Regions from separate parts of the Paenarthrobacter sp. FR1 genome, predicted to be linked through region 1. Evidence: riboswitches for the same ligand, from Rfam matches in the RefSeq annotation. Region 1 holds a riboswitch; each other region holds the start of a gene.
What was found. Region 1 has a riboswitch for thiamine pyrophosphate ahead of thiD (bifunctional hydroxymethylpyrimidine kinase/phosphomethylpyrimidine kinase). Riboswitches for the same ligand answer to the same signal wherever they lie in the genome.

Region 1 (3,853 bases):
GAAAGTTCCGGCGGACCTTACGCGAACAACCGCGGAGCGTCGAAAAAGGCAGTCTCATAGCGGCAGGACTGCACGAACGCCTCCACCATGGCGTCCCGCTCACCGTCAGATGCTTCCACAGCGGCGCTATCCGTGAAGTTGATCGCTTTTCTGGTGGCCTCCGCAAAATCCTCGTCCGAGTACGTCCTCAACCAGTCCGCGTAGGCATGGTTGGCAGGGGCCCCGGCATCGACGTAGGCGGTGTGGAGCTGTTGGCCGACTTCCGCATACAGCCAGTAGCAAGGCAGAATCGCCGCCAGAATCACCGCGTAACTGCCGGAGGCCGAGGACGCCAGCAGGTGGTCCACATACGACTTGGTGACGGGGCCCGTGACCGTGGACGTCTCACGGGAGCCCAGCCAGTTCCTGTGCAGTTCCGATTCAACTTCGAGGCATTGCTGGGAGGCCTTTGCCCAGAACAACTGCTCCTCCTCCGTGGGTGCTAGGGCTCCAGCGCGTGCCAGTACCCGGGAGTACCCATTGAGGTAGATGGCGTCCTGGGCGAGGTAGTAGTTGAACCAGGGCTCGGGCAGCGCCCCTGACTGCAACTCCTGAATGAACCTGAGGGAGTAGATCGCCTCGAGCTCCGGTGTGGCGTGGTTCCACAATGCGGCGGCGAAGGCGCCGGGCTTGAGTCCTTGCTGGTGGTGGAAGTGATGGACCGGGCCGCTCCCCTGCCCCACCTCGAGGGCGTCAGAGCTCATCAGGGCCTGGAGCAGCCACGGCTTCACCTCCCTAAGGGAGGCCTCCCAGTCACCAGTTCGGGCCTGGACAGTGGCCAGGGCCGAGGACAGGGAGCAGCCGGTGCCGTGGCTGTTCTGTGTCTCGACCCGGGGCCCAGCAATCTCGACCACATCCTGCCTCAACAGCCCGCTCGTATTCACCAGCGCGTCGGGGCATTCCGAACCCGCCAGGTGGCCGCCCTTCACCAGCACGGTGTTTCCGCACTCGGCGGCCAGTCGCTTGCCTTGGTCCAGCGCCGAGGACCAATCGGGTGCCTCGGGCTCCCCCAGCAGCATGGCCAGTTCAGGAAGGTTGGGTGTGATGAGGTCCGCCAGCGGCAAGAGCGAACGCAGGGCTTTCTCAGCAGAATCACGCAGGAGGCGGTCGCCACTGGTGGCCACCATCACCGGGTCAAGGACCACGACGGCGGGACGTACCTCTTCGAGCCACCGGCGGACCTCATCGATCACCGCCGCGTCCCCAAGCATTCCGATCTTGACGGCATCGATATCGATGTCGCTGCTGATGGCCTCCAACTGCTGGCGCAGGAACTCAACCGGAGGTACGTGAACGGCATGGACCCCCATCGTGTTCTGCGCAGTCAGGGCGGTAATGGCAGCCATCCCGTACCCGCCGTGGGCTGCGATGCTCTTCAGGTCGGCCTGGATGCCGGCCCCGCCCGAGGGATCGGAGCCGGCGATGCTCAACACCCGGGGCGTTGCCCTGCTCGAGGTCACCAGAGGGTACACAGGGGAGGACAATAATGCAGTCATGAGGACATCCCTTCGCCGGTGCTAACCGGACAGGTTCAACGGGTTTGGATCTCAGCCCGGCCCTTCGCCCGGCACCCCGTGTCAGTTCCCCAGCCTAGCCGGGAAGCACCAAAGCCCGGGAACCCTGCCACCGTGAGGACTGGATATGACTGCGGTTTGCTCAGCGTGCGGAAAGCAAAGGGCCCCGCACCAACCGTCTCTTGGACGGTCAGCGCAGGGCCCTCGGAGTGCTTCAGGAGGTTAGAGCTCGGAAGCCGGCACCCCGACGCCAAGGATGATGGGCTCATCCGATGGTGCCTTCTTGGCCGGTTCCACGGACGCCTTAGCCTCGTGGGCCGCTCCACCAGCCGCCGAGGCAGTCACCTCGTGGTGCTCCACGCTCGTCTCATTGGCAGCGCCCTGTGCCCTGCTGGCACTGCGGTTACGGCGGCCACGACGACCCCGTGGCGCCGAATCACCATGGGCATCCTCAGCGCCGGACGCCGGAGCAACGGCCGGCGCCTGGACGGCAACCGGCGCTGTTTCTTCCTCGGGTGCCGAGGCTGCTCCAAGGTGGGAGAAAGCCTCGGCCAAGAGATCCAGGCTCATGGCAGGTTTGGCGGCTTGCGGTTCCTCGTGGTGTTCCACGAACGGAAGGGCAACCTCTTCCCCGCCAAAGCGGAGAACCGGGGTGGGCCGCGCTTCACGGACAGCTGCTTCGTGGGCGGCGGCATCCTCTGCTGATCCGGTGGCACCGGACGGGGCAGCTTGTTCGTGGTGTCCGGCTGACTTGGCCTGCTCTTCAGCGCGGTGGAGTTCGTCGTCGTGCAGGTGGGCCGCATGCGCCGCAGCGGCAATCGTGGCCAGCGCCGCCCTGGTTGCCTCGGCTTTGGCCTTATGCGCCGGATCCTGGGTTTCCGTATGCGTGGAAGGTGCTGCCGGGGTGGACGCCGTCGTATGGACCGGAGCGGGTGCTTCGGCGGTGGCCTGTCCCCCGCCCTTACCGCGGCGGCGCTTGCGTTCCGTGCGGGCAGCAGGCTGCTGGGCCTCGGGGTGCGGCCGGTGGTGCTCGGCGGCCACCACGTTGGCGCGGCGGTGCTCCACGGGCTCGTCGTGCGTTACGACGCCACGGCCGGCACAGTGCTCGCACTGCTCACCGAAGACCTCCAGGAGGCCTGTGCCCATTCGCTTACGTGTCATCTGGACGAGGCCCAGCGATGTCACTTCAGCTACCTGGTGCTTGGTACGGTCGCGGCCAAGGCACTCCACCATGCGCCGAAGAACGAGGTCACGGTTGGATTCCAGGACCATGTCGATGAAGTCGATGACGATGATGCCGCCGATGTCGCGCAGGCGAAGCTGGCGAACCACTTCCTCGGCCGCTTCAAGGTTGTTCTTGGTGACCGTTTCTTCGAGGTTTCCACCGCTGCCGGTGAACTTGCCCGTGTTCACGTCCACCACAGTCATGGCTTCGGTACGGTCGATGACCAACGAACCACCGGAAGGCAGGAAGACTTTGCGATCCAACGCTTTGTGAATCTGCTCGTCGATGCGCCATGCCGAGAAGATGTCTTGGTCCTTGGTCCACTTCTCAAGGCGACCCACCAGGTCAGGGGCAACGTACGTCACGTAGGCCTCGATGGTGTCCCAGGCGTCGTCACCGGAGACGATCAGCTTGGAGAAGTCCTCGTTGAAGACGTCGCGGACCACCTTGATGGTGAGGTCCGGCTCGCCGTACAACAGCTCAGGTGCCAGGACCTTGGTGGACGAGGCCTGGCCTTCGATGCCTTCCCACTGTGCGCGCAATCGGTTGATGTCGTGCGTCAGTTCTTCTTCCGACGCACCTTCAGCGGCCGTGCGGACAATGACGCCGGCGTTCTCCGGCAAACGGTCCTTCAGGATGCGCTTGAGGCGGTTACGTTCAACGTCGGGCAGCTTGCGGGAGATACCGGTCATGGACCCACCCGGTACGTATACCAGGTAGCGGCCCGGCAGGGAGATCTGGCTGGTGAGGCGGGCGCCCTTGTGACCCACGGGATCCTTGGTCACCTGCACCAGGACGGAATCGCCGGACTTCAGCGCGTTCTCGATCCGGCGCGGCTGGCCTTCAAGGTTGACGGCGTCCCAGTTCACTTCGCCGGCATACAGAACGGCGTTGCGACCACGTCCGATGTCAACAAAGGCAGCCTCCATGGACGGCAGCACGTTCTGGACCTTGCCCAGGTAGACGTTGCCGATCAGGGAGTCCTGCTGGGTCTTGGACACGAAGTGCTCGGCAAGCACACCGTCTTCCAGGACGCCGATCTGGATTCTGTCGTCGCGCTGGCGGACGATCATCT
Region 2 (3,853 bases), on a different contig from region 1:
AGCCGCAAACCGATTTCGTTCCGCACCGAACTGCCACTGCTCATCTGGTTGGTGATTGTCTGGGGCGCTCTGTGGCGGGATTTCAGCCCCGGCAACCTGCTGTTTGGTGCCCTGATCGCAGTGCTGGTGGCCAAGTTCTTCTACCTCCCACCCGTGGAACTGAGCGGCAGGTTCAACATCCTGCGCGCCATTCCCTTTGCCCTGATGTTCCTCGCCAAAGTTGTGGCAGCGAGCTTCGTGGTGCTGTACCTGGCGGTGGCCAAAGGCCCGAAGGTGCGCAGCGCCGTCGTCGCTGTTCCGCTGCGGAGCCATTCGGACCTCATGGTGACCGCCACCGGGCACGTCATTTCCCTGATTCCCGGCTCCCTGGTGGTGGAAGTGGACCGTTCAACGTCAACGCTTTACCTGCACGCGCTGAACATCTATGAAGAAGCCGACATCGACAAGATCCGGCAGGAAACCCAGAACATCGAAGCGGGACTGATCCGCATCATGGGTACTCGTGAAGAAGTCGAGGCGCTTAGGGCTGAAGCGCGTCCCGGCATGGAAGGGGCAACGCAGTGAAGGAATTCGTCCTGGTGGCCACGGCTGTCATCCTGAGTTTGGCTGCGGCAGGCGCGATTGTCCGCATCGCCATCGGACCGTCCCTGCTGGACCGCGTCCTGGCGTCCGACGTGCTGCTGGCCATTCTCGGCGCCGCACTTGCCGTGGATATGGCGATGAACCGGCACCTCAACAACCTGATGCTGCTGGTGGCCCTAGCGGTGATTGGGTTCATCGGCTCGGTGACGGTTGCCCGGTTCGTGGCCGAGCGGAGGGAACAGAACAATGAGTCCTGACGCCACCGGCGTGGACGCCGTCATTGATGTTGTTACCGCTGTGTTCTTGGTGGTGGGTGCCCTGATGTCCCTCGGCGCGGCCGTGGGCCTGCTGCGCTTCCCGGACCTCATGAGCCGCATGCACGCCGCCACCAAACCGCAGGTCCTGGGGTTGTTCCTCATGCTGGCGGCGATCGGCCTGCAGATGCGGACGTGGTGGGTATGGCCTGTCCTGGTGGTGGCGTGGATTTTCCAGCTGCTGACGGCCCCCGTCTCTGCGCACATGGTGGGGCGCTCTGCCTACCGCACCAAGCACGGGCACCGCGAGATGCTCACCAAAGATGAGCTTGAGGCCGTCGTCCAGCGGGCAGCAGCGGGCCAGGAACCCGCGAACGACCGCTGAACCGCCCATAAAAAAGCGCGGGCCCACCAAGGTGGCCCGCGCTTTGTTGTCCGGATGGTTCCTAGACGATGTCCTGGGATTTGGCGAAGCGTGCGATGGCACGCTGCGTGCCACGGCTGGCAAGGACCTGGATGAGGGTACTGACGAACGCGGAAATCAGTGCGAAGGTCAGGGCCGAGCGCAGGCTTGTTTCCATGTCATCGTTGCCTACGGGTGGCTTGTTGCCAGTGGCCTTTTCCCACCCTTTGTTGACGAGTTTGGTTCCGACGAAGCCTGCTCCGAGGCTTACTCCGGCACCCAGCAGCTTGAAGAAGAGGTTCATGTCCCCAGCCTAGCTGTAAAGGCCGGGGGAACACTGCTAGCGCCGGCTTTCCCGTTCCTTCAAAAACGCAGCCATGGAACCCTCCGGTGCCAGCACGGGGACCACAGCATGTTCGGCGGACCACATCGCCTCCACAGAACCAAACCCGTCGATTTCCTTCAGCAGGTAGTAGGTGGGCGGCATCAGCTGCAGGGTGCCGGCAGCCTCGGCTTCCAGGATTCCGTTCACAGGCATCCATAGGGATTGCCACGCTTCCGTGGTTTGGTGCTGCGGCTCGGCTCCCGGCGAAGGCTTGGCGACGTAGAAATACGTATCGAAGCGCTTGGGCATGTCCGTAGGGGTGATCCAGTTGGCCCAGGGACGGAGATCCGAGGCGTCGATGCTCAGGCCGGCTTCCTCCTGGACCTCCCGGATGGCAGCTGTGAGTACCATTGCTGCAGCGTCCGGATCCGTGCCGATGGAGCTCTGGTGCCAGTCCGCCGCGTGGGCCTGCAGGAGTTCGGTGGGGTAGTCCCACCCGGATTGATCCGCGGCGTCCACCCGTCCTCCGGGGAAGACCACCATCCCGGCAGCGAAGTCCATGGTGCTGACCCTGTGCTGGACGAAGGCCTCGAGCCCGTCCGCGGTGTCGCGAAGCAGGATGACGCTGGCAGCAAGCCGGGGTTCGGGCACGGGTTTGGTTCCTGGAAGTCCTGAGCCGGGAATGTCCGTCATGAAAATGTGCCCCTTTGCTGCGGTCGGATCTGCTGGTCCATTCTCGCAGGATTGTGACCGGGCCCCAGCGCCGGCCACACGCGCAGGTGTAAACTGAACCAGCCCATCAGGGCAGATTGATAACGACAGGGGAGCGCCGCCGTCGAATCCTGCAGGAATGCGGGAGACGCGAGGGCGCTGAGAGTGCGGACAGCCGCAGACCCTCGAACCTGATCCGGTTAGTACCGGCGCAAGGGAGTCGAGCTTCTCAGAGTGTCCGGATCCGGGCGGCGCAGGCCGGCTGGGGAATCCGGGGAGCACTTTCCCCTCCTGTACCTCAGGAGGCAGAAAAATGACCACGGTAAACGTGAAGAAGACCAGTTATAGCTGGCGTGTTGTAGACATCGTGGTGGCGGCCCTTATCGCCATCGCCGGCGGCGTGATCTTCTGGGCATGGTCCCAGGGCGCCGCACTCGTATCCATTCCCATGAACGCGACGTATCCGCCGCTCACCGGCCTGATCGCCGGTGGCTGGATGATCCCGGCGGTCTTGGGCATGCTCATTATCCGCAAGCCGGGTGCGGCACTGTTCTGCGAAGCCGTGGCAGCCACGGGTGAGCTCATTATGGGTTCGCAGTACGGCACCACAGTGCTCATCTCGGGCATCCTCCAGGGCCTCGGCGCCGAGCTGATCTTCGCCGCGTTCCGCTACAAGAAGTTCAACCTGCCCACGGCACTCCTTGCCGGTGCCGGTGCTGGCCTTTTCTGCGGCCTCAACGACTCCTTCCTGCCTTGGGGTTGGAACATCGCTTACGAAGCCATCGACAAGCTGGCCTACATCACTTTCACCACCATCTCCGGCGCGATCATCGCAGGCGCACTGTCATGGGTCGCCACCCGCGGTTTGGCCAAGACGGGCGTCCTGAGCTCCTTCGCGTCCCGCAAGGCCGCTTCGGAGCCAGTCTTCAGCTGATGCCCGCCACCAACAGCGGCGCTGTCAGGCCTGCCGCCATCTCGGCCGAGGGCTGGGGTTGGCGGCACGCCGGTCGGGCCAAGCCTGCCATTCAAGGCCTTGACCTCAGGATCGAACCCGGGGAGCGCGTACTGCTGCTGGGGCCTTCAGGCGCCGGCAAGTCCACGCTCCTGCACGCCCTCGCCGGGGTGCTGGGTGACGAGGAGGACGACTCTGACGAGACCGGCTCCCTGCTGATCGACGGCGTCACTCCCCGCGAGCAGCGAGGCCGCGCCGGCCTGATGCAACAGGATCCGGAAACGCAGGTGGTCCTCTCGCGGGTGGGTGACGACGTCGCCTTCGGTGCCGAGAACCTGGCCGTACCGCGGGACGAGATTTGGTCCCGCGTCCATGAAGCGCTCGACGACGTCGGGTTGCGTACCGCAGCAGGCGGCGGCTTGGCGTTGGATCACCCGACGGCGGCACTCTCCGGTGGGCAGAAGCAGCGCCTTGCGCTGGCCGGCATCCTGGCGATGCGGCCCGGGCTGATCCTGCTGGATGAACCTACGGCCAACCTCGATCCTGCAGGGGTGTTGGAGGTCCGCGATGCCGTGAAGCGCTGCGTGGACAAGACCGGCGCCACGTTGGTGGTGGTGGAGCACCGG
Region 3 (3,853 bases), on a different contig from region 1:
TGCTCCCGCCGCGGAATCCGGCCTGCCCGTTTGGCCAGCCTACCGGCGATGACAGCGTGTTTGAAGGCTTCGCCCATCTGCACGGGGTTCTGCGCACGGGTAACGGCTGTGGCCAGCAGGACGGCGTCACAGCCCAGTTCCATGGCAAGCGCTGCGTCCGAAGCGGTTCCAATTCCGGCGTCGAGAACCACCGGCACGGAGGCCCGTGACACGATGAGGTCGATGTTGTGCGGATTCAGGATGCCCAAGCCGGTTCCAATGGGCGAGCCGAGCGGCATGACGGCTGTGGCGCCAAGGTTTTCCAGCCGCAGCGCCAGGACGGGGTCGTCATTGGTGTAGGCGAAGACTTTGAAGCCGCGGTTCACCAGTTGCTCGGTGGCGTCCACCAGTTCAACGGCGTCAGGAAGAAGCGTGTGCTCGTCCGCGATGACTTCCAGCTTCACCCAATCGGTTTCCAGTGCCTCACGTGCCAGTTCCGCCGTCATGACGGCATCTTTGGCCGTGAAGCAGCCAGCCGTGTTGGGCAGCACCCGGATGTCGTTGTCCACCAAGAGCTGGAACAGCGAGCCGGCCTCAGCCGGCGAATAACGCCGCATGGCGACTGTGGTGAGCTCCGTCCCCGATGCCAGGAGGGCGGCTCCGAGGCCGTCCAGGCTGGGCGCCCCTCCCGTGCCCATGATCAGGCGGGAGCCGAATTCGACGCCGTCAATCACCAAGGCGTCTGTGCGGATTTCAGTACTTGCTGTGGTCATGGTTCAGCCTCCTTGGACTGCGGTTACGAGTTCGAGTTCGTCTCCGTCGGCGAGCGTCGTCGCCGACCATTGGCTGCGCGGCACAACTTCGGAATTACGCGCGACGGCGACACCCAGCTTTCCGCCGTCGGCTGCCTGTCCCTTGTGGTCCAGGACCCGGCCGGTGATGGAGCTGACCAGGGTGCTGACCGAGGCGTCGTCCGCCACTGTATGGTGGGCGCCGTTGAGTTTGATGTTCATACTGGTTCCTTGCTGGGAGCGGCTGCTGGCGTGGTTGTGTGGGGTTCCGGGAAGTTGGTCGCGAAACGGTCCGGCCGGAAGCGGGACCACCGGGAGTCCGACGAACCGCCGATCAGTTCGCCGACAATCCTGGCGGCTACAGGCGTGAGGAGAACACCGTGACGGAAGAAGCCTGTGGCTATGACCAGCCCCGCGATGTCCCCGCGTGAATCGGCCACGCGACCGAGCAGTGGAGCGTTGTCCGGGGTGCCTGGCCGGGCACGGGCCGTGGCCTCGAGCAATTCGAGCTCAGCCACTGCCGGAACCAGGACCTGGGCGTCCCGCAGGAGCTGGTAGACACCGCCGGCGGAGACTGCGTTGGACGTCGCCGACAGGGCATCCTCGCGCTGGGTCGCTCCAATAACGACGGTTCCGTCGTCCCTGGGGACTATATACACGGGCACCCCGCGGACCATGCCCCGGACGGTAGCTGTCACCAACGGCTGGAGGTGCGCCGGGACTCGAAGCCTGAGGATGTCGCCGTAGACCGGCCGCACCGGGAGGCCCGTGGCCTCGGGGAGGCCGAGCAAGTGCGCAGCACCCAGTCCGTTGGCCACCACTGTCTCACCCGCGAGGACTGTGCCTCCGGCTTCGAGTTCCACTCCGCAAACCCGGTTCCCATTCCACAGCACTCCGCGCGCGGAGTCGGCTACGGCGAATCCATGGTCGGCACCGGCCACCCAGGTGTCGTCGCCGGGCGAATGGGCGGCCAACCCCGCCAGCAGACAGTTTGCCAGTTTCCGGGGATCCACTTGGTGGTCGGCTGGAATGTCGAAGGCGCAGGAAATTTGGGGGCTGAGCAGGGGCTCGCGTTCCCGTGCCGCCCGCAATGCCAGCGGCTCGACGTCCAAACCAGCGGCGAGCTGCACCAACCGCAGATCGGCGAGCGCGCGACGGTCGGCGGCGTCGGCACCCACGGCGAGGGTCGGCGTCGTACAGTATCCGGTGCCTTCCCCGGCTCGGGGAAGGCCGCCCACGAAAGCCGGCCACAGACGGGAAGACTCGAGCATGAGCTCCAGAAGGTCTTCCTCCTGGTAGTGCAATTCGCTGACCGGTGCAAGCATTCCGGCGGCGGCGAACGTGGCGCCGGATGCCGGGGCTGGGTCGATGAGCGCCACTGAGCGGCCCTGCCGACGGACCTCGTGGGCTATCCCCAGGCCGATGATGCCTCCGCCGATGACGGCGACGTCCGCGCGAACTGTCGATGTGTTGCCTGGAGCGTGGCGGGATTCTGCCATTCGGTTCCTTCCCTACGCCGGTACTAGCCGGATCAGGTCAAGCGGTCGGCGCTGAAGCCCTCTCAGCCGGACAGTCATATGACGAAGGTCGCGGCTCCCGCAGTACGTGCCCAGTTTAGAGGAACTACTCTGGATTCCATGACCCAGCCTGAATCCCTCGCCTCAGCCCGCCTCTATCTGTGCACGGATGCACGCAAACGGCAGGGCGATTTTGAAGACTTCGTCGACGCCGCGTTTGCCGGCGGAGTGGATATCATCCAGCTCCGCGACAAGACCATCGAAGCGGCCGAGGAACTGGAAATACTGGCCGTCCTGCGCAGCGTTGCGCAGCGGCACGGACGACTCTGGGCCGTCAACGACCGCGCCGATGTTGCCAGTGTTTCCGCGGCTCCCGTGTTCCACATCGGGCAAAAGGACCTTCCGTTGAAGGTTGCCCGCACCTTCCTTCCCAAGCCCGCAGTGATCGGCCTTTCCACCCACACTCCGGAGCAGGTGAATGCGGCAATCACGGCCTCCCCCGGGAACGACGGCTTGGACTATTTCTGCGTTGGTCCGGTCTGGGCAACACCCACCAAACCGGGCCGGACAGCAGTGGGGCTGGACTTGGTCACATATGCCGCAGAAGCCACCAAGCGCGCAGACGAAACCACCCAGGTCGCCGTCGAGCTGCCGTGGTTCGCCATCGGGGGCATCGACCTCAACAACGTGGAACAAGTGGTGGCCGCAGGAGCCAGCCGGATCGTCGTCGTGCGCGCCATCACCGAGGCGGAAGACCCGACGGCGGCAGCCAAGTCGCTGCTCGAAGCCCTGGACGCCGGGTAGCGCCAACGCGGCGGGCAGTCAGGCGGTCAGTCCGAGTTCCGTCATTCGGCGCGCGTGCCTTTCGGCGAGCTCGCCGGTCAGTTTCCTCACCGCGGCCCGGGCGTCGCCGCCGTTCTTCAACGTTGGCCCCACCCTGGGGTGTTCCATTCCCACGCGTTGTGCCTGCGTCAGGGCTTCGCCTACCAACCGGCGGCCCCATAACGCCAGCCGGGAGGCCAGCCTCGGGTCATCGGCCAACGCCCGCCTCAACAGGACGCGGAGGACTTCGGTGGCTTGGTCGGGAGATGCCACCCGCTCAACGAACTGCTGCGTCCCGGCATCGAGGAACCCTGCAACAGCACGGTAGAAGTCCGAGGAAACGGTATCGATGACGTAGGCCTTCATCACGGATTCGAACCAGTCCCCCGGTTTGGTGCGCTCGTGGAAATGGTCAAAGGACCGCTGGAAGGGCAGCATGGCCTCCTCGGGATCGATCCCCATTTCGGAGAGTCGATCGCTGAGGAGGGCGAAGTTTCCGTAGGCACCCACGGCTATCTTGGCCAGTACCGACCGGTCATGGAGTGTGGGCGCGTAGCGGGAATCGAACGAGAGCCGCCCGAATGCGGACAACTCGCCATATGCCATGGCTCCGAAGAGCTCTGCTGCGAGTTGATCGGCCGAGGCGGGTGGGTCCGGTGAAGTGCCCATGGTCCAAGACTAACCCTGAGGCCTACTAGGCTGGCTCGAAGTGAGTTGGCAGCGAGGCGTCCCAAACGTGCCCCT

Region 2: it holds a riboswitch for thiamine pyrophosphate, as region 1 does, so the genes downstream of both, ACR30Z_RS16095 (ECF transporter S component) here and thiD (bifunctional hydroxymethylpyrimidine kinase/phosphomethylpyrimidine kinase) in region 1, are expected to answer to the same signal.
Region 3: it holds a riboswitch for thiamine pyrophosphate, as region 1 does, so the genes downstream of both, thiO (glycine oxidase ThiO) here and thiD (bifunctional hydroxymethylpyrimidine kinase/phosphomethylpyrimidine kinase) in region 1, are expected to answer to the same signal.

What each region holds. Positions count from the first base shown of each region.
Region 1 covers NZ_JBPFSF010000006.1:271,073-274,925, forward strand. Annotated here, with positions in the region: gene thiD (bifunctional hydroxymethylpyrimidine kinase/phosphomethylpyrimidine kinase) at 18-1,535, opposite strand; TPP riboswitch at 1,526-1,624, opposite strand; gene ACR30Z_RS14100 (Rne/Rng family ribonuclease) at 1,776-3,853, opposite strand, start outside.
Region 2 covers NZ_JBPFSF010000008.1:134,378-138,230, reverse strand. Annotated here, with positions in the region: gene ACR30Z_RS16120 (Na+/H+ antiporter subunit E) at 1-564, shown strand, start outside; gene ACR30Z_RS16125 (Na+/H+ antiporter subunit D) at 1-1, shown strand, start outside; gene ACR30Z_RS16115 (monovalent cation/H+ antiporter complex subunit F) at 561-839, shown strand; gene mnhG (monovalent cation/H(+) antiporter subunit G) at 829-1,221, shown strand; gene ACR30Z_RS16105 (DUF4235 domain-containing protein) at 1,283-1,543, opposite strand; gene ACR30Z_RS16100 (NUDIX hydrolase) at 1,580-2,257, opposite strand; TPP riboswitch at 2,375-2,511, shown strand; gene ACR30Z_RS16095 (ECF transporter S component) at 2,589-3,209, shown strand; gene ACR30Z_RS16090 (ABC transporter ATP-binding protein) at 3,209-3,853, shown strand, end outside.
Region 3 covers NZ_JBPFSF010000001.1:373,149-377,001, forward strand. Annotated here, with positions in the region: gene ACR30Z_RS01685 (thiazole synthase) at 1-752, opposite strand, end outside; gene thiS (sulfur carrier protein ThiS) at 756-992, opposite strand; gene thiO (glycine oxidase ThiO) at 989-2,269, opposite strand; TPP riboswitch at 2,261-2,380, opposite strand; gene thiE (thiamine phosphate synthase) at 2,408-3,091, shown strand; gene ACR30Z_RS01705 (ferritin-like fold-containing protein) at 3,110-3,778, opposite strand.